2 regions of the Laceyella sacchari genome follow, and region 1 is predicted to be linked to the other one. Evidence: predicted binding sites of a transcription regulator. Region 1 holds the regulator's gene; the other holds the start of a gene.
What was found. The regulator CtsR, encoded in region 1, represses protease genes until heat stress. The targets are predictions, from matches to a motif close to ATGGTCAATAAAGGTCAAACA.
Positions count from the first base shown of each region.

Region 1 (11,246 bases):
GCTGAGAAATGGACACAACCAATTTACCGGTTTGCTTTGCCGTTCTCTGAGCCGTCCGGTGACGGATTCCCGTCTCAGTTGAAGGAATATCCGAGCTGGGTACCAACTGGGCATTGGCATACAATATCCGTTTCCCGTCATTGCTTAAGATGATGGCGCCGTCCATTTTGGCGAGTTCGTACAGAAAAGCCGGCGTAAACGGGCAATCAATGTGAAATCCTCCATCCACGATTTCCCGGACGCTATCGTCATAGCCAATCACAATCAATGCACCTGTTTTGGCGCCCAGCACATTGTCCAACCCTTCGCGCAATGTGGTGCCCGGAGCGATTAAGCGTAACATCTCACTGGAACTTGTTTCTTTTTGCTCGTCTTTCACTCATTACCCCCCCAACGCCACACGCAATGCTTCTTCTAATGTATGCACCCCTATCAGTTCCACCCCTTCCGGCGGCGTCCAACCCCGCCGGTTCTTCTCCGGAATGACGACACGCCGAAATCCCATATTTGCCGCTTCCGCCACCCGCTGTTCAATGCGCGAAACGCCACGCACTTCCCCTGTCAGCCCTACCTCGCCGATGAACAAATCGTGCGCGGATGTAGAAACATCGCGAAAGCTTGACGCCAAGCTGATGGCCATGGCCAAATCGACAGCTGGTTCATCCAACCGTACTCCGCCGACCACATTGATATAGGCATCCTGATTTTGCAGGAAAAAGCCGAGCCGTTTCTCCAACACCGCCATAATCATGGTGACGCGGTTGTGATCAACCCCGGTTGCCATTCGTTTAGGCGTAGCAAAACTTGTAGGTGCGACCAAGGCCTGTAACTCAATCAAAACCGGCCGCGTTCCCTCGATACTTGCGGCCACAGCGGTACCAGGAGCGCCCACGGGCCTTCCCGACAAAAACATCTCTGAAGGATTATCCACTTCTGCCAATCCGCTTTCCTTCATTTCAAATACGCCGATTTCATTGGTCGATCCAAACCGGTTTTTGACTGCTCTGAGCACCCGGTACGTATGGTGGCGCTCCCCTTCAAAATACAAAACGCAATCCACCATGTGCTCCAACATCCTCGGCCCAGCGATCGCCCCCGCTTTGGTCACATGACCCACGATGATGATCGCCATGCCTCTGTCCTTGGCCCAACGCATCAGCGTGCCGGTGCATTCCCGCACTTGGGCAACGCTCCCTGGTGCAGACATCACTTCCGGATGAAACACCGTTTGAATGGAGTCAACCACCATTAATTTTGGGTTATTTTCATCCATCAGGCTTTCGATCGCAGTCAAATTGGTTTCGGAAGCCACCAATAAGTTCTCGCTCAACGCTCCAAGCCGATCGGCACGAATGCGGATCTGCTCCGTCGATTCTTCTCCCGATACATATAAGATGGGCAACCCGCGCTTGGCTAATTCATGTGACGCTTGCAGAAGCAGCGTCGATTTCCCGATTCCCGGGTCACCTCCGACCAAAATAAAAGAACCCGGCACCAAGCCTCCGCCCAAAACGCGGTTCAATTCCTTGATGCCCGTGTCGGAACGCGGCTGATCCAGCTTCTCCACTTGCGTAATCGGCGTCGCTTTTTCATGTTTGTCACGGATTTTCAACCCCGTGCCCGGAATGATGGCCGCTTTGCTATCCATCTCTTCCACCATGGCATTCCAGGTTCCGCATCCTGGGCAACGCCCCATCCATTTGGCCGATTCATATCCGCATTCCTGGCACACAAACTTGGTCTTTTTTTTCGCCACAGCTCGTCCCCTACTCACTTCTATTATATTTACTCCTCATTATAACAAATATCTTGACAAAAACATCATGTTACAAATCTGTTTTTTAACCTTCCTCATTTTAAAATAGGCTTTGTTTTCCCACGGCATCAACAAGGTCATTTGAATTTTTCATGATGTTTTATATTCTTTTGATGACAAATCCAACGGAAAAACCACTCACCGTCCCGTAGGCAGTGAGTGGTCGTCTGATTATTGTGCCGCGCCTTTGGTGGTCTCTTCCTTTTCAACCACCAACTGTCCATCTCTGTAGTCGATCAGCACCGACTCGCCTCGAGAAATGTTGCCGCGCAGCAGTTCTTCAGAGAGGCGGTCTTCAATGTGCTTCTGGATGGCGCGACGGAGCGGCCGAGCACCGTAAGTTGGGTCAAACCCTTCTTTGGCCAAATGTTTTTTCGCGCTGTCTGTGAGTCGGAAATCAATCTCTTGCTCTCTCAGTCTTCTTCTGAGCTCTTCAGCCATTAACGACACGATTTCCTCCAAATGCTCTTCCCGTAGCGAATGGAAGACAATCAGATCGTCAATGCGGTTCAGGAATTCAGGACGGAATGATTTTTTCAGCTCTTCCATCACGTTTTGCTTCATTTGCTCATAGTCATCTTTGGCTGTATCACCAACAGTGAAGCCCAACCGTCCGCTCTTCTTGATCGTGGAAGCACCTGCGTTAGAGGTCATAATGATGATGGTGTTGCGGAAGTCGACCGTCCGCCCTTTGCCGTCGGTCAGTCGTCCATCTTCCAACACTTGCAACAAAATATTAAACACTTCAGGGTGCGCTTTCTCCACCTCATCGAAGAGAACAACAGAATAAGGCTTGCGGCGCACTTTCTCCGTCAACTGCCCGCCTTCTTCATATCCCACATATCCTGGCGGGGAACCGACCAATCGGCTGGTGGAGTGTTTCTCCATGTATTCGGACATGTCAATTCGAATCATCGCATCTTCATCACCGAACATCGCTTCTGCCAGTGCACGAGCCAACTCGGTTTTCCCTACCCCCGTCGGGCCGAGGAAAATGAATGATCCGATCGGGCGCTTGGGATCCTTCAGCCCCGCCCGAGCGCGGCGGATAGCACGTGCAACAGATTTCACCGCTTCTTCTTGCCCGATGACGCGGTTATGCAGAATCTCCTCCATGTTCAATAACCGTTCTGACTCTTCCTGTGCCAGCTTTTTGACCGGAATCCCCGTCCAGTTGGACACCACATCGGCGATATCTTCGGCGGTGACTTCGGAATCCGTCTTCCCTTGGTCTTGCTTCCAATTGTTGCGGGTCACTTCAATTTCTTCCCGCAGTTTTTGTTCGGTGTCTCTAAGTGAAGCCGCCTTTTCAAACTCTTGGCTTTGCACAGCCGCATCTTTTTCTTTCTTAATTTCCTCTAAGCTCTGCTCCAGCTTTTTCAATTCAGGTGGAACCATATATGATTTGAGGCGCACTTTGGACGCTGCTTCGTCGATCAAGTCAATCGCTTTATCAGGCAGATACCGATCCGTAATGTAACGGTCCGACAACTTCACCGCTTGTTCAATCGCTTCATCCGTGATTTTCACGCGATGGTGTGCTTCATAGCGGTCACGCAGCCCCTGCAAAATCAAGAAAGCCTCTTCAATGCTCGGCTCATCCACCAAGATCGGTTGGAAACGGCGCTCCAAAGCCGCATCTTTTTCAATGTATTTGCGATACTCATCCAAGGTGGTTGCCCCGATGCATTGCAATTCTCCGCGAGCCAGCGCCGGCTTCAGGATGTTGGACGCATCAATGGCGCCTTCTGCCCCACCTGCACCAATCAAGGTATGCAGCTCGTCGATAAAGAGAATGATATTTCCCGCTTGCCGAATCTCATCCATAATCTTTTTCAGCCGATCCTCAAATTCGCCGCGGTATTTGGTTCCGGCTACCACCGTACCCATATCCAGTGTCATCACGCGTTTGCCGCGCAAGGTCTCCGGAATCTCCCCATCGACGATGCGTTGCGCCAGCCCTTCGGCTACCGCCGTCTTACCAACACCCGGTTCCCCGATTAACACCGGATTGTTTTTGGTTCGACGGGACAAGACTTGAATCACCCGCTCAATTTCTTTGCTGCGGCCAATGACAGGATCGAGATTGCCATCACGGGCCGCCGCAGTCAAATCACGAGCCAAACCGTCCAGCGTTGGAGTGTTTACATGATTGTTGGCACCTGGGTGATTGGACAACGCCTCACTTGAGCCCAGCAATTGCAACACTTGTTGGCGCGCTTTGTTTAAGCTCACTCCCAAGTTGTTCAACACCCGGGCCGCCACCCCTTCCCCTTCGCGGATTAAGCCGAGGAGAATGTGCTCCGTCCCCACGTAGGTATGACCCAACTTGCGCGCTTCATCCATCGAGAGTTCAATTACTTTCTTAGCGCGAGGAGTGTAAGCGATGTTGCTTGGTTGATTTTGGCCGCGGCCGATCAGGTTCTCTACCTCTTTGGATATTTTCTCCAAGCCCAATCCAAGAGCGACCAATGCTTTGGCGGCGATGCCTTCACCCTCTCGAACCAGGCCCAACAGGATATGTTCGGTACCAATGTTATTATGACCGAGACGAACTGCCTCTTCTTGCGCTAACGCCAACACCTTCTGCGCACGCTCCGTAAATCGACCAAACATCATAGTTAACACCTCACCTTTACTAGTCGTTCTTAGCGAACGTTTTTTGTGAGCGAGAGTCTGACGTACTCCGCCAAGCGGAGTTTCTTATCCCGTTCTTAGCGAACGTTTTTTGTGAGCGAGAGTCTGACGTACTCCACTGGGCGGAGTATCCCATTCCATGCTTAGCGAATGTTCTTCTATGTGTACGAATAATTACTCATTCGTTTGCTCCATGGCCAACCGCTCCCGGATCAGCCGTGCGCGCCGGATGTCCCGTTGTTCGGGATTGAGCCGTTGGTTCGCGTAACTTTGCAAGAACCCCGGCTGTGTCATCACCATCAACTCATTCATCACATTGGCTGACACACCGAGGATCAAGCCCATGTCCACACCCAACCGCACATCGGACAGGCGTTTCATCGCCTCATTGGAATCAATAATCCGCGCATGAGCCAAGATCCCGTAAGATCGGTGTACCCGGTCTTCCAATTGGGTCAGAGACATCTCTTGCAGTCTCCGTCTTGCTATTTGCTCATGTTCGATCATCTGTCGGACAACTCCTTGCAAGTTATCCAAAATCTCTTCTTCCGATTGTCCCAAGGTGACTTGGTTGGAAACTTGGTAGAGCTGCCCCAACGCTTCACTGCCTTCGCCGTAAATTCCACGCACGGCCAAACCCACCTGGGTGATAGCTGGAATCAGCCGGTTCAACTGTTGGGTCATGGCCAACGCCGGCAAATGAACCATGACCGACGCCCGAATTCCTGTGCCGACATTGGTCGGACAACTGGTCAAATACCCGTATCCACCTTCAAACGCGTATGTGAGGTATTTCTCCAACCAATTGTCGATCTGGCTGGCCAGTTCCCAAGCATTTTCCAACTGCAAGCCGGGGAACAACACTTGAATCCGGATGTGGTCTTCTTCATTAATCATAATGCTCACCGATTCGTCCTGGCTCAACAACACCGCGCCGTGTCGTGATTCCTCCGCCAACATCGGACTGATCAAATGCTTCTCGACCAACACACGTTTTTCTAAATCAGTGAGGTCAGACATGCGAATCAATTCCGCGTCTTTGAGAACTGCCAACCGGTCTTTATCATTCTTCCAGGCTTCTTCCACTCTGCGCACCACTTCTTCGGCTTGCGACTGGGTACTCAACAGAGGAAACGGCAAGCCTTCCAAGTTGCGGGCGATGCGCACGCGGCTAGAGAACACAATATCCGACTGCGGTCCTTTGACGCGCATCCATTCACTGATCGCATTTTGCATAAAATGTTCAAGCGACATGCGAATCACCCCTATTTTTCCAATTGCTCTTGCAATGAACGGATTTGGTCGCGCAGGCGGGCGGCTTCTTCAAATTCTTCCGTTTCAATCTTAGCCGCCAGCTCAGCTTTCAACTGTTCCAATTCCTTTTTCAGCTTTAATTCCCCTTGCGCACGCTCCGGAATTTTCCCACGGTGCGTGGAATGTCCATGCACCCTTCTCAACAGGGGGTCAAGCCGCTCTCGAAACGTCTTGTAACAGTCACCACAACCGAAACGGCCGATTTTGCTGAACTGATTATACGTCAACCCACAAGTATTGCATCGCAATGTTTGCGGTTTATATGCTTCTTGAGGAGAGGAGTTAATATTGAGCAACCCAGACAGCAGTTGATGGAAAGAAAATCCATGTTCAAATCCAGGCATGACTTCGCCTTTTTCTTGGGCACACACTTCGCACAGATGGAATTCCGTTTTTTCCCCATTCACGATCTTCGTGTAATGAAGTGTGGCCGGCCGTTTTCCGCACTCGGGACAGAGCATCGGCCGTCACTCTCCTTTGCTTGTAAATAATGTTGAGATAAGGATTCGCATCATCCGCGCACGCATCTGGTCGCGCAACGGAATCGGCAATTGCAACGTTTCCCGGGAAATCAGGCGTTGCATCAACACCGCTTCCCTTTTCGTCATTAACTTCTCTTCAACCAACCGAATGATCACGTGTTCCGCCGTCAGTTGCGGAACGGCCTCACCAATCTGATCGAGCATCTCTTCAAACACTTCACGGCGATTTTGGAAACGAACCTTTTGAATGCGGATATAACCGCCTCCACCCCTTTTACTTTCCACAATATACCCTTTTTCCACCGTAAAGCGGGTGCTGATGACGTAATTGATTTGTGACGGAACGCATTGGAAAATATCAGCCAATTCGCTTCGTTTTACCTCGATGACGCCTGTCTCGCTCTCATTCAGTATTTTCTTCAGATACCGTTCAATAATGTCCGAAATACTGTTCATTCGGACAACCTCCTGCTGACTTTGACTAACTTTGACCTTATGCTTAAATTATAGATAAAAATGCCCACATTGCCAATACCCTTCTGTGGTTATTTTGAACCAAAAACACCATATTCATTACCTCCTGTTCGCTTGTTAGGAGAGGAATTCCACAGCGCTGTGTGGTCGGGGGAGCGGATTCCCCATACTAGCCGCTCTCCCTCAGTCTGCCCGCACGCTCTTCACTCCCTCAATCTTGGTGATCTCATCAATCAACTCGGTCAGCGTCGTCTTTTGCGGCAATCGGACGGTGAGAGCAATTTCCAGCATGCCCGACATTTCCTCATCTTCTTCCACATTCACTTTGCGTACACTTCCACCCTTCTCCGAGATCAATGTGAAGAGTTGTCCCAACTTCCCCTGTTCATCCTTTACATGGATATGAAGCAAACAGAGATGACGTTTGCGAATCAAAATTTTCTCCATCCTGGTCAATAACTCCAAGCTGACCAAGGCAAAAACCGTGGTCAACACAGCCCCGAACATAAATCCCGCCCCTACCGCCAGGCCGACGCCGGAGACCACCCACAAAGACGCCGCCGTCGTAAGCCCCGATACAGAGGCACGATGTCGCAAGATGGTTCCTGCACCCAAAAACCCGATCCCGCTCACCACTTGTGCACTTAAACGTGCGGGGTCAAACCGCACTTGTTCTTCATCCATGTAATCGGTAAACCCGTAAATGGAAATCAACATGATGAGCGCCGACCCCAGACTCACCAGAATATGTGTCCGAAAACCGGCTGGGTGATTGTGCCGCTCCCGCTCCCAACCGACAAGCCCTCCCAACAGTCCAGCCATAAACAGGCGCCACGCGATGTCCCAGTATGGAATCACCCACAATTGCCCCATGGCATCCTCTCTCCTCTTCACTGTGATGATTCAACTGCCGGACGCCAGACGGCCGCTTGGCCGCCGGCAACATCTTTCCCCGTTTATCCTAGCCTGTTCCTGTGCAATTCATAACGAAAACGTAAGTCGACGTCCATCAACCAACCAGGCATCTTATAAACGGTTGACTAACGACGGGAGTTCGGAAAAAGTTGACAGGATCATGTCGGCCCCCTGCAACTCTTCCTCCCCTCCAAACTGCGGAAAGCCGGTATATCGGCAACCGATGACAACCAAGCCGTTTTCCAAGCCTGCCCGCACATCGGATTGTCGGTCCCCAACCATGTACCCTTGTGTAATTCCATGAGTTTCTTTACAAATCCGAACCAAGTCCACTTTGGTTTCCGTTTCATAGTCTCCTGCTGTATAAATTCCCTTAAATAAAGAAATTAATCCTTTAGAACTTAAAGCACCACGCACATATGGGCCCACGCCGTTGCTGGCGATGAATAAAGACCACCCTTGATCAATCAACTGGGGTAGCGTTTCTTCTACTCCTGGATAACATTGGCCCACCCCCTGCTCAAACAACTCCAACTCTTTGGTCAACATCAACTGATCAGCGGTGTGGCGAACCTCTTCACTCGCTTCAGGCAACAAGGTTTCCCACAGTTCCTCATGTGTCATGCCAAACACTGATTGAATTTTTTCATCCGAGGGAATCTCCCCATCATACAGCCCTTCCTTGCGCAACTGGACAAATGTTTCCCGAAAGGCGGGTACCCCCACTTTTTCTGTTTGAAACAAGGTGCCATCCAAATCAAAAATGATTGCTTTCATATTATCTCCTCTTTCCGTTTTCGCATTAGTTGTGACCCAAGTGATGGGAAGCCCACTAAAACACCATCCCTATAAAAAGGACTAATTAGAGCATGCCCCCTGCACGTTTATATTTTATAGCCAAATTCCCATGAAAACATGAAAGATCGGCTTCACAACGAAGGAATAAAGCGGGGCAACCCTTAGAACGGTTGGGTTGCCCGTTACAAGCCTATTACCTGCGATAAATACAATTGACAAAACTGTGACGAAAATATAAAATTTAAAATACTGAAACACCCTTTGGGAAAGAAGTCGTCCTCCATGAATAAGCTTCTTCTCATGCTTACTGGCACAGCTTTGCTTTGGGACGCTTCAATGCGGTTTCCATTGCAGGCTACTCCCCCCTGGACGGCTTCCATGAACAAAGGTGTGTTTTTCCCCATTCTCAACTTTACAACCACATGCCATGGGCGAGTTGCGCCGATGGTTTTTTATTTTCTTATCCTCAGTCCTCCCCATCTTTTCCCTTCAGGTCATTTCGTCCCTTTTTGTTTACAGATTGCTAGGCCTACGTCATGATAGATTAAGAAATAGTACCGAACGTTAATTTCCAGATTGGGAAAACGGTGGGCGTATCTGGTGAATCAAGTTGATATGGAAGAAGCGGCGGAAAAACTTTTCTCGATAAGCGCCGATGCACAAGTGAAGCGAATGAGAAAATGGTTTTGGAGCCACTGGCCTATTCATCAGACACCCCCTGGAATCGCCCTACCCTTTGCCACAGATGGACATGCTATAAAACGGAGTGGTAACGTTGCGATACAAACAAATTAAATGGTTGATTCTCACCATCCCGACTGTCGTGGTTGGGGTGTGGGAATACGTGCGACACGAGTTTCTCTTGCCGTACATCTCCATGGATGCGGGCAACATACTGACGCCTGTCATCGTATTTTTGGTCACTATCACACTATTGTTGCACCTGTTTTTAGTGTATGAAAAAATGCAGGAGGATCTGAAAAAAGAACGGGCGGAAAAAGCCGTGTTGCAAGAAAGAGAACGGATCGCCAGGGAATTGCACGACGGCATCGCGCAAACCCTATTCTTGTGCTCGGTACAATTGGATAGGCTCAAACTGAAATACAACGATGGGGAACTAAATCAGGTGCACAAGCACTTGCGTCTCATCCACGACGATGTGCGCCAATCCATCTACAACCTCAAACACTCTTCCAGTGAAGCCTCCCATGTGTGGCATGAGCGGTTGGTTCACTGGCTCGATCAGTATCAGCTTGACACGGGCCTCCGCTTGGAAGCCCATATCGACTTGAAGGAAGAGCAATTAACCCCTCGTGAAAAAGTGGAGCTGTTCCACTGTATTCAGGAAGCCCTGACTAACGTCCGCAAACATGCGGAAGCCGAACACGTCTCCTTGCGGTTGGAATCCCGTCCGTCAGGATGGGCGTTAACAGTGGTTGATGATGGCAAAGGTTTTACTGATGACCCTTTTCAACATCATGACCGCTTCGGTTTGAAGATCATGCAGGAACGAGCCCACAACATGAAGGCTGATTTCAGCATCACACGGGAACATGGCAAAACGAAACTCCAAATCATTTCAGCAGGAGGGGATTTGAGTGGCTGAGCCTTGCCGGATCCTCATTGGAGACGACCACAAACATGCCCGCCAGGCCATGCGGATGATCATCGAGCAAGACCCTTTTTTTGAATTGGTGGGGGAAGCACAAGACGGTTATGAAGTGGTGAGGTTGGCAGCTGAGTTGATGCCCGATATGGTGTTGATGGACATCAACATGCCGGGACTGAGCGGCCTGGAAGCGACGCGGTTGATCAAGGAAGCATATCCCTCCATCAAAATCGTGATGGTCACGGTATCTGATGATGCGTCTGATCTGTTTGAGGCACTGAAAAAAGGGGCACAGGGTTACCTATTGAAGAACTTGAATCCTTCGATTTGGCTCACCTATTTACGATCCATCGTGGCCGATGAGGCACCGATGCCCAAAGAAATCGCCAGCCGGATTTTGCATGAATTTACCCCCTCTCCAACCAAGGCTCCCGCTTCCACAAACTTAACCAGCCGTGAACAAGAGATTCTCACCCATGTGGCCAAAGGATTGAGCAACCGTGAAATTGCGACTGCCTGCACAATCTCGGAGTATACAGTGAAAAACCATTTAAAAAATATCATGCAGAAATTGCATTTGCACAACCGGGTGCAATTGGCCCGCTTCGCCGTTGAACAAGGATGGGTTTCCCAACGGTTTCAGGGAGATCGTAATGAAAAATAGCCCGAAAGAGGGATAGCCAAACTGCAGGGAAAGGCTGACAATAGAGGTTGAGCTTTTTTGGAAGGTTCAGAAGGGAGAAAGCAGGAATGAAACGACATACGGCTATGTTATTGGTGGGACTCCTGACCTTGTCTGGGGTATTGACCGCATGCCAAACCGACACGAAGCAGACCCAACATCATCAGCACCATACACAAACCACCCAATCCACGCAGTTGAATATTACCTTTCAAACAGATCCAGCCCATCCCGACAAGGACAAGCCTGTGAAACTCATTTCTCATATCACAGCCGACAAACAACCTGTCGAAGATGCCAAAGTGGAGTTTGAAGTATGGAAACAAGGTGCCAAACACGAAATGATCGCAGCCCAAAAAACGAAGGGCGGCGTGTACCAAGCTACTCACACCTTTAATGAAGAAGGACAACATGTAGCGGTTGTGCATGTGACGACACCGGCAACCCACCAGATGATCAACGCCACTTTTGTCGTCGGCAATCCCAGCGCATCCCATCACGGCACCGCCAGTGATCACA
Region 1 covers NZ_CP103866.1:209,061-220,306, reverse strand. The annotation lists gene disA (DNA integrity scanning diadenylate cyclase DisA) at 1-379, opposite strand, end outside; gene radA (DNA repair protein RadA) at 383-1,756, opposite strand; gene NYR52_RS01045 (ATP-dependent Clp protease ATP-binding subunit) at 1,988-4,435, opposite strand; gene mcsB (protein-arginine kinase McsB) at 4,628-5,707, opposite strand; gene mcsA (protein-arginine kinase activator protein McsA) at 5,719-6,228, opposite strand; gene NYR52_RS01030 (CtsR family transcriptional regulator) at 6,235-6,705, opposite strand; gene NYR52_RS01025 (MgtC/SapB family protein) at 6,907-7,596, opposite strand; gene NYR52_RS01020 (HAD family hydrolase) at 7,750-8,415, opposite strand; gene NYR52_RS01015 (hypothetical protein) at 9,037-9,231, shown strand; gene NYR52_RS01010 (sensor histidine kinase) at 9,212-10,042, shown strand; gene NYR52_RS01005 (response regulator) at 10,035-10,709, shown strand; gene NYR52_RS01000 (FixH family protein) at 10,796-11,246, shown strand, end outside.

Region 2 (11,246 bases), 460 kb from region 1:
TTGACTGATTTGGTAATGATGCTCAAAGATTATGGACTACATGACAAAAGCGGCTTTTACTTACGCGTCATTTTCCGCGATTCTCTCTACACACCGTATACCTTGAACCTGTTTGGGCAATGGTTTGATGATGGGGAGTATGTGGGGATGAGAGTGTGGGAGCAGGTAGGCCGAATTAAAGGATACAAGCCTGAAAACGCTGACAATGTGGTAAAAGTGGTAAAAGATGAGTAAAGGATGTTTGATGTATCAAGCTGACCGATCGAAGCGGCGAAAAAACCTTTCCTGATGGGCGCTAAGAGGCAAACGAGGCAAAAGAGGGATGGTTTTGGAGCCGCTGACATGTTTTCCGACGCTAAAAAGGGCTTGGGTTTATCACGTCGAGACAGTGGGCGAAAAGTGGTTCAAAAGGTAACGCCAAACACCGATTAAACGGGGTTCTTTGGCGAAGGATGAACGTTTCCGTCGTATTTGCCGTCGACTTGGGTTATAATGTTCCTGAACCCAAGAGATTGTCCCGGCGCACCCGTTTTGCGCCAAATAGCGATGCTCTGGCGCAGGCGTCAGACCACCAGCTTTGACAGAAGTGCTGGTTGGAGGGAAAATATGAAAAAAACACACGTTGGCTTAAATAAAAAAGTTGTTCGTTTGAATATGGATGCCGGATTCTTTTTTGAGCGGGCGGTGCGTTCGCTGGATCGCCATCGGTACGATCGTGCAGTCAAGTATTTCCGTCTGGCGATGGAGAAAGAACCGGAAAATCCGATTAACCACTGCAATTTGGCGGGGATTTTGTCAGAGTTGGGCCGCTTTGAAGAGTCGAATGAAGTGTTGGAGCATGTCCTTAACACGGTTGCGCCTGACCTGCATGAATGCCTGTTTTATATGGCGAATAATGCGGCCAACATGGGAGATTTGGAGTTGGCCGAAGATTATTTGCTCGAATACCTCCAGCATGACCCCGATGGGGAATTTGCGGAGGAGGCGGAAGAAATGTTGGTGATGTTGGCGCAGGAATTGGGGCGTCCACCTCGGGAGCCGTTGCCACCCCATCAGCCGATTTATGTGCAACAACATGAAGAAGCCCGCCAACATCTCGAACAGGGGCGTTTTTTGCAGGCGATTCAAATGATGGAGGATATGTTAGAGGAGTATCCAGATTTCTTGGCAGCTCGCAACAACTTGGCTCTGGCGTATTATTATATCGGGGAGATGGAGCAGGCCTTGGCGGCCATCAACGAAGTGCTGGAGATGGACCCCAACAATCTGCACGCCCTATGTAATTTGGCAGTCTTGTCCCACCATATGGGGGAGACGGAAATCAGTACGTTGATTATCGACATGTTGAAAAAGCTGATTCCCCTGAATCAAGAACACGCCTGCAAGCTGGCGACCACGCTGGGGATTTTGGGCGAACACGCCGTGGCTTATGAGCTGTTTGCGCGCTTGGTGAAATATGATGACGTGCAGACAGTCAGCTTATACCATTATGCCGCGGTGGCTGCCTGGAACAACGGAAACCCGACGCGGGCTTTAAGTTACTGGCGCCGCGCGGTTAAGATAGCCCCGGATGAGGATGTGCCTGCTTTTCATCTTATCCATGCCCAAGAGTTGCTTGATCAGGAGCCATTGCCCAAACTCCAATATCATTATCAACTGCCGTTTGAGGAACAGTACTTGCGCTTGCAAGACTTAGCTTCTGATCAAGCGTTGCTGGAACAGTGGAAAGGGAATCCGCTGATCCGTTCTTCTTTTTTCTGGGCCTTGAGTCGTGGCGACTTTGAAACCAAGCGTCAGGTGCTGAATCTGCTTGGTTGGATCGCTGACGAAGAAGTGTCGCGATTGTTGGAGCAGTTCATACGACAAGAAGGCCTGGAGCCAGAGCTGAAGAAGTTGGCAGAGGCGATTTTGTTGCGGCTGAAAGGGGACGAGTCCCCGCGGGCAGAGGCGGGCCGGCAGATCTTAGCATGCTGCTTGTCCCACATGTTCGATGCATCTGCCGAAATGAAACAAGCTGTGGAACGATTGTGGATGCTGGTGCGGGATGAGCATGAAGGGCAGTGGCGGCAGTTGCGAAAAGCCGAAGGTTGGGCTGCTGCGCTGGAGTACTTGGTGTCTAAGCACTTGGGCGTTCGGATTACGCAGAAAGAAGTGGCTGAGAAGTATCAAGTCTCGCTTTCATCCGTGTCCCGTTACGTAAAGTTGCTGGGTCCATTGGCGCAACGTTGCTTTGATTAAGGAGGAACAAGGGATGCAAAAGTTAAACCAAGAAAGCTTTGCTGACTTTATCACAGAAGGCAAGAAAGTGGTTGAGTTTAGTGCAGACTGGTGCGTGGATTGCAAGCGGGTTGCGCCGGACATGCCCGAATTGGCACAGAAATTTGCCGACCACATGACTTTTTCCGAAATCGATGTGGATGAAGCGCGCGAGGTTGCTGAAGAATACGGCGTGAAAGGCATTCCGACTTTCATCGTGTTTGAGGGCGGCAAAGAAGTGGGGCGGTTGCCGAGCCGCTTTGCCAAAACGAAAGAACAAATTGAGGCGTTCTTGCAAGACTATATCGACGGAAAATCATTTTAACCAACCATTAAATAAACAAACACACAGAACACATATGCAAGTATTAAGCTAAAAGAGCAAAAAGCCCCCTTGAATATAAAGGGATTACTGCGTTGAAGCCGTTGACCCGGGCGATGTCAGCGGCTTTTTTTGTGTCGAGAAGTCCGCGGGTGCGGCTCCCCGATTTTTGTGTTATTCTTATCGTTAAAGGTGTAAACGGATTCAATTTTTGTTGAGATATTACGCAATCAATGTTAAAATAGGTTATTTTCGAACAACAATTGAGGTGTCAGCAATGGGGAAACGATGGATTGGCATTGACCTCGGTGGGACAAGCATGAAACTGGGGCTGGTGGACAGTCACGGCAACACGGTGTTGGAAATGGAAAAACCCACGCTTGCGCAAGAGGGCGTTGACGGCGTCATCGGCCGGATGGTTTCCCATGCGCGCGAATTGGCTAAGGAAGCGGGACTCCGCTGGGCTGATGTAGCGGGAGTGGGTGTTGGCCTGCCTGGATTTTTGGATGTGAAGGCGGGTGTTGTCAAACAGCTGACCAATCTTGGTTGGCATGAAGAAGTGCCGATTCGCCGGTTGCTCGAAGAAGCCTGGCAAATTCCGGTCAAAATTGACAATGACGCCAATGTGGCCGCTCTGGGTGAAGCTTGGTGTGGAGCCGGTGCCGGCGTGGATGATGTGGTGTGCATTACCTTGGGAACCGGAGTAGGTGGCGGCCTTATTCTGGATGGCCAATTGTTGCATGGCAGATACGGCTTTGCAGGGGAAGTGGGGCACATGACCATCGACCCTGAAGGCCATCCGTGCAACTGCGGCATGCGGGGATGCTTGGAAACCTTCTCTTCCGCCACGGGGATGGTACGCATGGCCAATGAAGCGATTGTAGCCGGACGGAGCACGGTGTTGGCGGATGTGGAGAAAGTCGGAACCAAAGAGATTTTTGCGGCGGCGGCGGCCGGGGATACGGTGGCGCTGGAAGTGAAAAAACGAGCGATTGATGCTTTGGCGCAGGCGATGTCAGCCTTGTCCGTGGTGTTAAACCCGGCGCGCTTCATCATCGGAGGCGGGGTATCCTATGCCGGAGAAGCGCTGTTACAGCCGCTTCGCGAAGCGTATGTTAAGCGGACGCAACCCAATGCCCGACAAGGGGTGGATGTGGTGTTGGCTCAATTGGGGAACCGGGCCGGTTACATTGGGGCCGCCGGACTTTTAGCACGCGAGCGAAAATAAGGTATAATAGATGATAACGAGTTGAGATGGAATTAGAGGTGATGGCTGTGAATAAAAGCAAAGAAGGAAAGCTTATTGTCATCACCGGGATGTCCGGGGCGGGTAAATCCGTCGCGATGCAAAGTTTAGAGGATAATGGGTTTTTCTGCGTTGACAATTTGCCGCCTGTCTTATTACCCAAGTTTGCGGAGTTGTTGGAGCAGTCCCAAGGGAATTTGAACCGGGTGGCCTTGGTGATCGATTTAAGAGGGAGGGAATTCTTTTCCTCCTTGTTTGAAGCGTTGAACCAACTTGAACAATGGCATGGCATTCAGCATCAGATTTTGTTTTTGGATGCAGATGACCAGACTTTGGTGCGCAGGTATAAGGAGACGAGGCGCCGCCATCCGCTCTCACACAACGGCACGCCACTCGAAGGCATTCTCCAGGAGCGCAAGCTGTTGGAAGAGCTGAAGGGCAGGGCGCATCAGATTATAGACACCAGCCGGCTCAAACCGGCCGAATTAAAAGAAAAGATTGCGAGACGCCTGTTGCACATGGAATCCAACAACATGGCGGTCACCTTTATGTCGTTCGGTTTTAAGCATGGAATCCCGATCGACGCCGATTTGGTGTTTGATGTGCGTTTTCTCCCCAACCCCCACTATGTGGATGCATTGCGTCCACAAACCGGCAAGGACGCCGCTGTAGCAGAATACGTCATGAAGTGGGCTGAAACTAAACAATTCATGGAGAAAATGGAGGATTTGTTTCAGTTTTTGATTCCGCAGTACCAACGCGAAGGCAAGCAACAATTGGTCGTTGGGATCGGTTGCACGGGAGGGAAGCACCGGTCTGTGGCATTGGCTGAAGCGTTCTGCAGGAAATTTAAAGAGCAAGTTCATTGCCGGGTAGCCCATCGAGACATCGAGAAAGGCGGATAAGCGTGGCGAGCAAACAGAATTTCAATGGGGAATCGTTCACCCGCCCCAAAGTCGTATGCATTGGAGGGGGAACGGGCCTCTCTGTCATCTTGCGAGGTTTGAAGAAATTACCCATCGATATCACTGCCGTGGTGACGGTCGCTGATGATGGGGGGAGTTCCGGGCGTTTGCGCAACGATTTGCAGATGCCCCCTCCCGGCGACATTCGGAATGTGCTCGTCGCCCTGGCCCAGACGGAACCTCTGTTGGAAAGTGTGTTGCAATACCGGTTTGAAAATGGAGAAGGATTAAAAGGGCACGCATTAGGGAATTTGATGTTGGCAGCGATGACCGAGATCACTGGTGATTTCACCAAAGCGGTCAATGCGATGAGTCGCGTGTTGGCTGTGCGAGGACAAGTATTGCCAGCTAGCGAGCAGGATGTTGTCCTGATGGCAGAGATGACGGATGGAACGATTGTTAAAGGCGAGTCGCAAATTCCCAAAACGGGCAAACGCATACGCCGGGTGTTTTTAAATCCGCAGGACCCCAAACCTTCGGACGGCGTGTTGCGGGCGATCGAAGAGGCGGATGGCATCATCGCAGGGCCGGGAAGCCTTTACACCAGCATATTGCCCAACCTCTTGGTAAAGGATGTGAGCGAAGCGATCCGCGCTTCCCAAGCGTGCAAGGTGTATGTGTGCAATGTCATGACCCAACCAGGGGAAACGGATGGCTTTATGGCCAGCGATCATTTGCGGGCAATTTATGATCATGTCGGCGAGCGCTTGTTTGATGTTGCCATCATCAACAACGAGGTGCCGCCACTCAAGATTCAACGGCAGTACGCCAAAAAGAAACAGCGCATGGTAATACCCGATATCGAACGGATCAACAAATTGGGTTGCCATGCCGTCGCCGATAATCTACTTTTATACCAGTCTGTTTTGCGTCATGATGCAGACCGAATCAGTGCTCATATCCTTCGTTTGATTCGCGAACGCATGGCTCAGCGGCAAAGCGGATAAAGAAGGGATGCTGTATGTCGTTTACTTCCACCATAAAAAAGGAATTGACTCAACTGGAATCAGATGATTGCTGTAAGCGTGCCGAGCTGTCAGCCTTAATCAGAATGAATGGTTCTGTGCACGTCAAGCAGAAAGCGTTGGTGCTTGACCTCATCACTGAGAACCCATCGACAGCGAGATATGTCTTCTCTTTGATCAAAAAATTGTATCAGTTGCAGCCCGAAGTGCTCGTCCGCAAAAAAGTGCGCCTCAAAAAGAACAATGTGTATCTGATTCGCTTATCGACCCGTACAGACGAGATATTGTCTGATCTCTGCATTTTCAAACAAGGATCGTGGGAACGGGTGACGGGGATTTCACCGGACCTGTTCACGGAACCGTGTTGCAAGCGGGCGTATTTGCGAGGTGCTTTTTTGGCGGCGGGATCGGTAAACAATCCGGACAGCGCCTCATACCATCTGGAGATTGTGTCCACGTATTATGATCATAGTGAAGCATTATGCCAGTTGATGAATGATTTCCAGTTGCACGCCAAAACCATTGAACGAAAAAAAGGTTTTGTCGTTTATATCAAAGAAGGGGAAAAGATTGGGGAATTCCTTAATATTATTGGAGCCTACCCGTCACTCTTGCGTTTTGAAGACGCAAGGATTTGGAAGGATATGCGGAACTCAGTCAATCGCATAGTCAATTGTGAGACCGCCAATCTAAACAAAACGATTCAAGCGGCCATGCGCCAGATTGAGAATATCCGCCTGATTGAAGAGGTACTGGGACTGGATCATTTGCCCGACCGTTTGAAGGAAGTGGCGGAGACGAGGTTGAAGTATCCCGATGTGAACTTGGCTGAATTGGGGCAGCTTCTTCCGAGTGGGAAAGTGAGCAAATCAGCGATCAACCACCGTTTGCGCAAGTTGGATGAGCTGGCTCACAAATTGCGCGAGGCGGAATGAGCAACCATAGGAGGAATGTATGATGGTAGAGAAAAAAGTAGTAGTGCAATTGGAAACGGGATTACACGCCCGCCCTGCGGCGCTGTTTGTGCAAGAAGCGAACAAATTTGCCTCCGATGTATTCGTGGTGAAAGGTACGAAGAAAGTGAATGCGAAGAGCATTATGGGGATCATGAGCTTGGCGGTGTCCCGGGGTACGGAAATCACGATCATCGCGGACGGTTCCGATGAGGAAGAAGCGGTAAAAGTGCTGGCGGAAATGGTCGGCAAGTCAGAGTGAACACGAGCGTGCCTTCCAAAGGGAACGCCATCCATGCTTGAAAGGTCGTCCGCACATGCCGGTGGGGACGGCCTGTGAATGAAATGGCCTGTTGCGACGTCCACAAAGTGGATAGCAACGAAGCAATGGGCCGCTTTGCTTTGCCTATAACGCCTTCAGAGCCGATGATTGGCTCTTTTCTTCCGATTGGGCCGATAAAGACAGACGCGCCTATGCCCAAACCGTATCAATCATGTCACAATTGGTGCGGTCACGGGGGAGCCTTTTTTTATAAGATGGAAGTAACAGAAGAGGAAAAAAGTACAATTTAAGAATGTACGTTCCATTGGAGGAAATTATGGACGTTTTTCTGTATCCGATTCTTACGGTTGCCTATATTGCACTTTTTATTTGGAGTTTTCGTTTTATTCGCGAGTCGGCCTATTGGGGAACCTACTGGCTGATGTTTATCACACTGGCGATGATCTACGATAACGCCATCTTGGCGCTCGGCAATTGGATTGGCGAAGGTGATATGTTGGAAGGCCTGAGTTTGGTTCGTTCCTTGTTCCATGTCTTGCTCACACCAACATTGGTGTTTGTTGCGTTAGATATTGTGCGCCGTTTGCGGCTGGAGTGGACTGAGAGTCTGCTCGTACAGGTGCTGTATCACTTATATACCTTTGTGGTGACGGTGATGGGCATCTTTATGGAGATCTTGTGGGTTGACATGGAGCCGGTGGTTGAACGCGGCTTGTTGCGTTATGCGCCGGTGCAACCCCAAATTCCATGCGCAAGCGCATTGGTTCTGGTACCGCTTCTCATCTCGGGGATCTTGGTATGGCGCAAATTGCGATGGCCCGTGCTATTGATCGGACTGTTGTTGGTCATGATCGGAGGGAGTGGGGCCGTTTTGCTCGGCCAACCGGCGCTGTCGGCGGTGTTCGTATTCATTTTCATCTGGGTGCTCGTACTAACGGAACAAATGCTACTGCCAGAGGATTATGGTCCAATCAACCGGGTGTAGAAAGTCGCGGCGCAAAGCTGCGGCTTTTTTTGCATAAACGGCTCACCAAGTCAAACACTAAGGCTGGAGGTGAGCACATGAGGAAAGCTTGGATCTTTTTGTGCATGGTTGTGCTGGTGCTGACAGGATGCCAACGGTTTGAAAAGCCGACGGAGCGCACTGGACTTGATAAAGATAGCCATTCATACAGCTACGTCAGTTTCCAGGAAAGCAAATTCAAGCAAATCGCGATGAACGTCCCGGGCGTTCGCGATGTACGCATGGAGTACGATGGACGCAAAGTGATCTTGATGGTTTTGCCGGACAAGGGATGGAGTCCGGAACAGTACCGAATATTGGCAAATCGGGTTTACCACAAGGTGAACATGGGTTCACCGGTTACCCCTGTCCATGTGAAAGTCATCGCTCCGGAAAATTGGCTACAAACCCCGTGACAAAGAAAATCAACACCTGATCTCTCTCGGGAATCAGGTGCTTTTTTAGGCTGATTGGATCAATCAGTGGAAAAGCTTGCTGAGGAAGGACAAGCCCATAATGGCGGCAATCACCATGCATACCCAGAACAAAGCGCGGTCGTGACGGTTTTGCATCAGGCATCTCCCTTTCATTTTTAGTGTCCACTTTATCATAAACGAAAAAAAGCCTGGGGGAGGAGAATCCCCACAGGCACTTTTTACCGTTGGTTGGTAGAAGTCAAGATTTTGTCAACCAATCCATATTCGAGCGCTTCTTGCGCACTCATGAAGTTGTCACGGTCTGTGTCACGCTCGATTTTCTCCAATGGTTGGCCTGTGAATTCAGCCAGTTGGCGGTTGAGGTTGTCACGCATGCGGATGATGCGTTTGGCGCGAATTTCAATATCCGAAGCCTGTCCTTCTGCTCCACCGAGCGGTTGATGGATCATCACTTCGCTGTTGGGCAGTGCGAACCGCTTGCCTTTGGCACCGGCGGCTAACAAGAAAGCGCCCATGGAAGCCGCCATACCGACGCAGATGGTGGAAACGTCAGGTTGGATGAGTTGCATGGTATCATAAATGGCCATCCCAGCTGTAATGGAACCACCCGGTGAATTGATGTACAGGGAAATATCTTTCTCCGGGTCTTCGGCAGCCAAAAACAGCAATTGAGCCACAATCAGGTTAGCCACTTCATCGGTCACAGGGCTACCGAGGAGGATGATCCGGTCTTTGAGCAAGCGGGAGTAAATATCATATGAACGTTCACCACGATTGGATTGCTCTACTACAATAGGGACTAGGTTCATTTGTTGTGGGTGACTGTTTTAGCAGAACAGCCCCCTTCCCCCTTTCTTTCTTTCGCAAATTGGTGTGTAACCTTATCATACTCTATTGGTCAAAAAAGGTCAAATAAGAGGGAGCCGAATTTTACATGGCGCCATTTTGGCGGTAGAGGAGTGGGGTACACTCATAAAAAAAGCGGATTGCCTCCCAGCAGGGAAGCATCCGCTCTTTCAATAATGAATCATTGATTGTATTTTTATATTGAAGATAATTGGATGATTAAGGCAAAAATAACGAGATAACATACCATTCCATCGACACGCCGATCGGGATAAGTAATAATAAGGCCGCACAGGCCAAACCAAATTTTTTCATCCAACTTGCCATTGATGATTCTCTCCTGATGATGTGATTTTTGTTGGATACATGGAGATATTCTATCACATTGATTACAAATTATATTTGAACACCATTGTTCGATTGTGCGGACGATTTGTGAAAGCGGCCTCATCCGAGATGTGGCGTATTCTTCTCGTTATTTCTCCTTGGTGCGAGTAAAAGGGAAAAAGTCTGTAACCCATATACATTGGTGCGGCAGATGGCTTACAGGCTTTCTCATTTGTAGACCTGGCTTACGAAGCGCCGGGTTCGTTCTTCTTGGGGCGCGTCAAATATCTGTTCTGGTGTGCCTTTTTCAATGATGCGCCCTTCGTCCATATAAACCACTTTATCGGCCACTTCGCGAGCGAAGCCCATTTCATGCGTGACCACAACCATCGTCATGCCGTCTTGGGCTAGCTTTTTCATGACGGCAAGCACTTCCCCCACCAACTCGGGGTCATGAGGATCACCGCAACCAGAATCAGAGGCAAGATATAAATCATTCCGCTCAAACTCCTTTCCAACCCATTGTATCGATTCTTCAAAGGAATATGAAGGAATAAGCGGATAGGGTCTTTCCGTGAGCGCCATATAGGCGCTATAAAAGTTAGTAGTCTGTTCTCACATATAAATCATTGATAAACTCCGTAAATGTAGGCCTGACATGTCTTACCAAATCCAGATTTAATTCCGCTCCATTAAAAAGCTCTGATACTGCTTCATCAGATGAAAACCAGATGATAATAGGATGTTCTTTTTTTTGACCATAATAAAAACAATAGGGATTTAATGCAGAATCAAATCCAAACGGGACAAGAAGATTAGTTTCCTTGAGTTCTTCATCGTCTTCAAACCAAGCTTCCACTTCTTCCGGAATTTCATCTAAATCATAAAACTCATCAAAATGATAAGGCTCATCATCAATAAGAATATGAGCATTTCTATTCTCGATAGCGTTATATTGTTGAAACCAGTCAATATAGTCTTGCGGCAAACGCACACCAAGAATCTTCTCTACCTCGGCAAAATTTTCAACAGAGAGTTTTTCTCTTCGTTCCACCCAATTAACCATGTAACCCATTCCTTTCTCTAAAAATACTAATTTACACTTTGAGCTCCCAAACTTTGTGTTTTGTTTTTCCAGAAAAATCATATTGACATATAGATGAGGTTCTAGCGACCTTTCATTTGTCTAATCCTTTGATGGAAATCATCCTTGTGTCACCCTTTCTTCCACCTGAAGGCGCCGCTCTAGTTGCCGTAGCAGACTAGTGAACAGCAGGATGAGTGCCAAATAATACAAGCCGTTAATAAAGTACGTCTCAAATTGCTTGAAATTGTCGGCAGCAGCTCCCAGACCGGCTGACCATAGTTCGGTGCCGCCGATATAAGCAACGAGTGAGGAGTCCTTCAAGCCGATGATAAACTGATTGCCTAAGGGGGGAATGGATCGTCGGAAAGCTTGGGGCAAAATGATGAGGCGCATGGCCAGCGAGTAACTCATGCCGAGAGAGCGGGCCGCTTCCATTTGGCCGCTGTCAACAGCTTGGATGGCGCCGCGAAAAATCTCAGCGATGTAGGCGCCAGCGTGGATGGCTAACGCGAAGACCCCTGCGGTAAAAGAGTCCAAGACAATAAACTCGGCCAGC
Region 2 covers NZ_CP103866.1:3,105,254-3,116,499, reverse strand. The annotation lists gene NYR52_RS15245 (hypothetical protein) at 1-234, shown strand, start outside; gene NYR52_RS15240 (tetratricopeptide repeat protein) at 607-2,238, shown strand; gene NYR52_RS15235 (thioredoxin family protein) at 2,252-2,581, shown strand; gene NYR52_RS15230 (ROK family glucokinase) at 2,856-3,806, shown strand; gene rapZ (RNase adapter RapZ) at 3,848-4,729, shown strand; gene mgfK (gluconeogenesis morphogenetic factor MgfK) at 4,732-5,736, shown strand; gene whiA (DNA-binding protein WhiA) at 5,751-6,689, shown strand; gene NYR52_RS15210 (HPr family phosphocarrier protein) at 6,712-6,969, shown strand; gene NYR52_RS15205 (hypothetical protein) at 7,307-7,975, shown strand; gene NYR52_RS15200 (hypothetical protein) at 8,053-8,409, shown strand; gene clpP (ATP-dependent Clp endopeptidase proteolytic subunit ClpP) at 8,649-9,239, opposite strand; partial or broken gene NYR52_RS15190 (peptide ABC transporter ATP-binding protein) at 9,832-10,056, opposite strand; gene NYR52_RS15185 (SMI1/KNR4 family protein) at 10,205-10,669, opposite strand; gene NYR52_RS15180 (amino acid ABC transporter permease) at 10,808-11,246, opposite strand, start outside.
Region 2: clpP (ATP-dependent Clp endopeptidase proteolytic subunit ClpP) is a predicted target of CtsR. The motif match lies at 9,325-9,345, and genes of this name have one in related genera.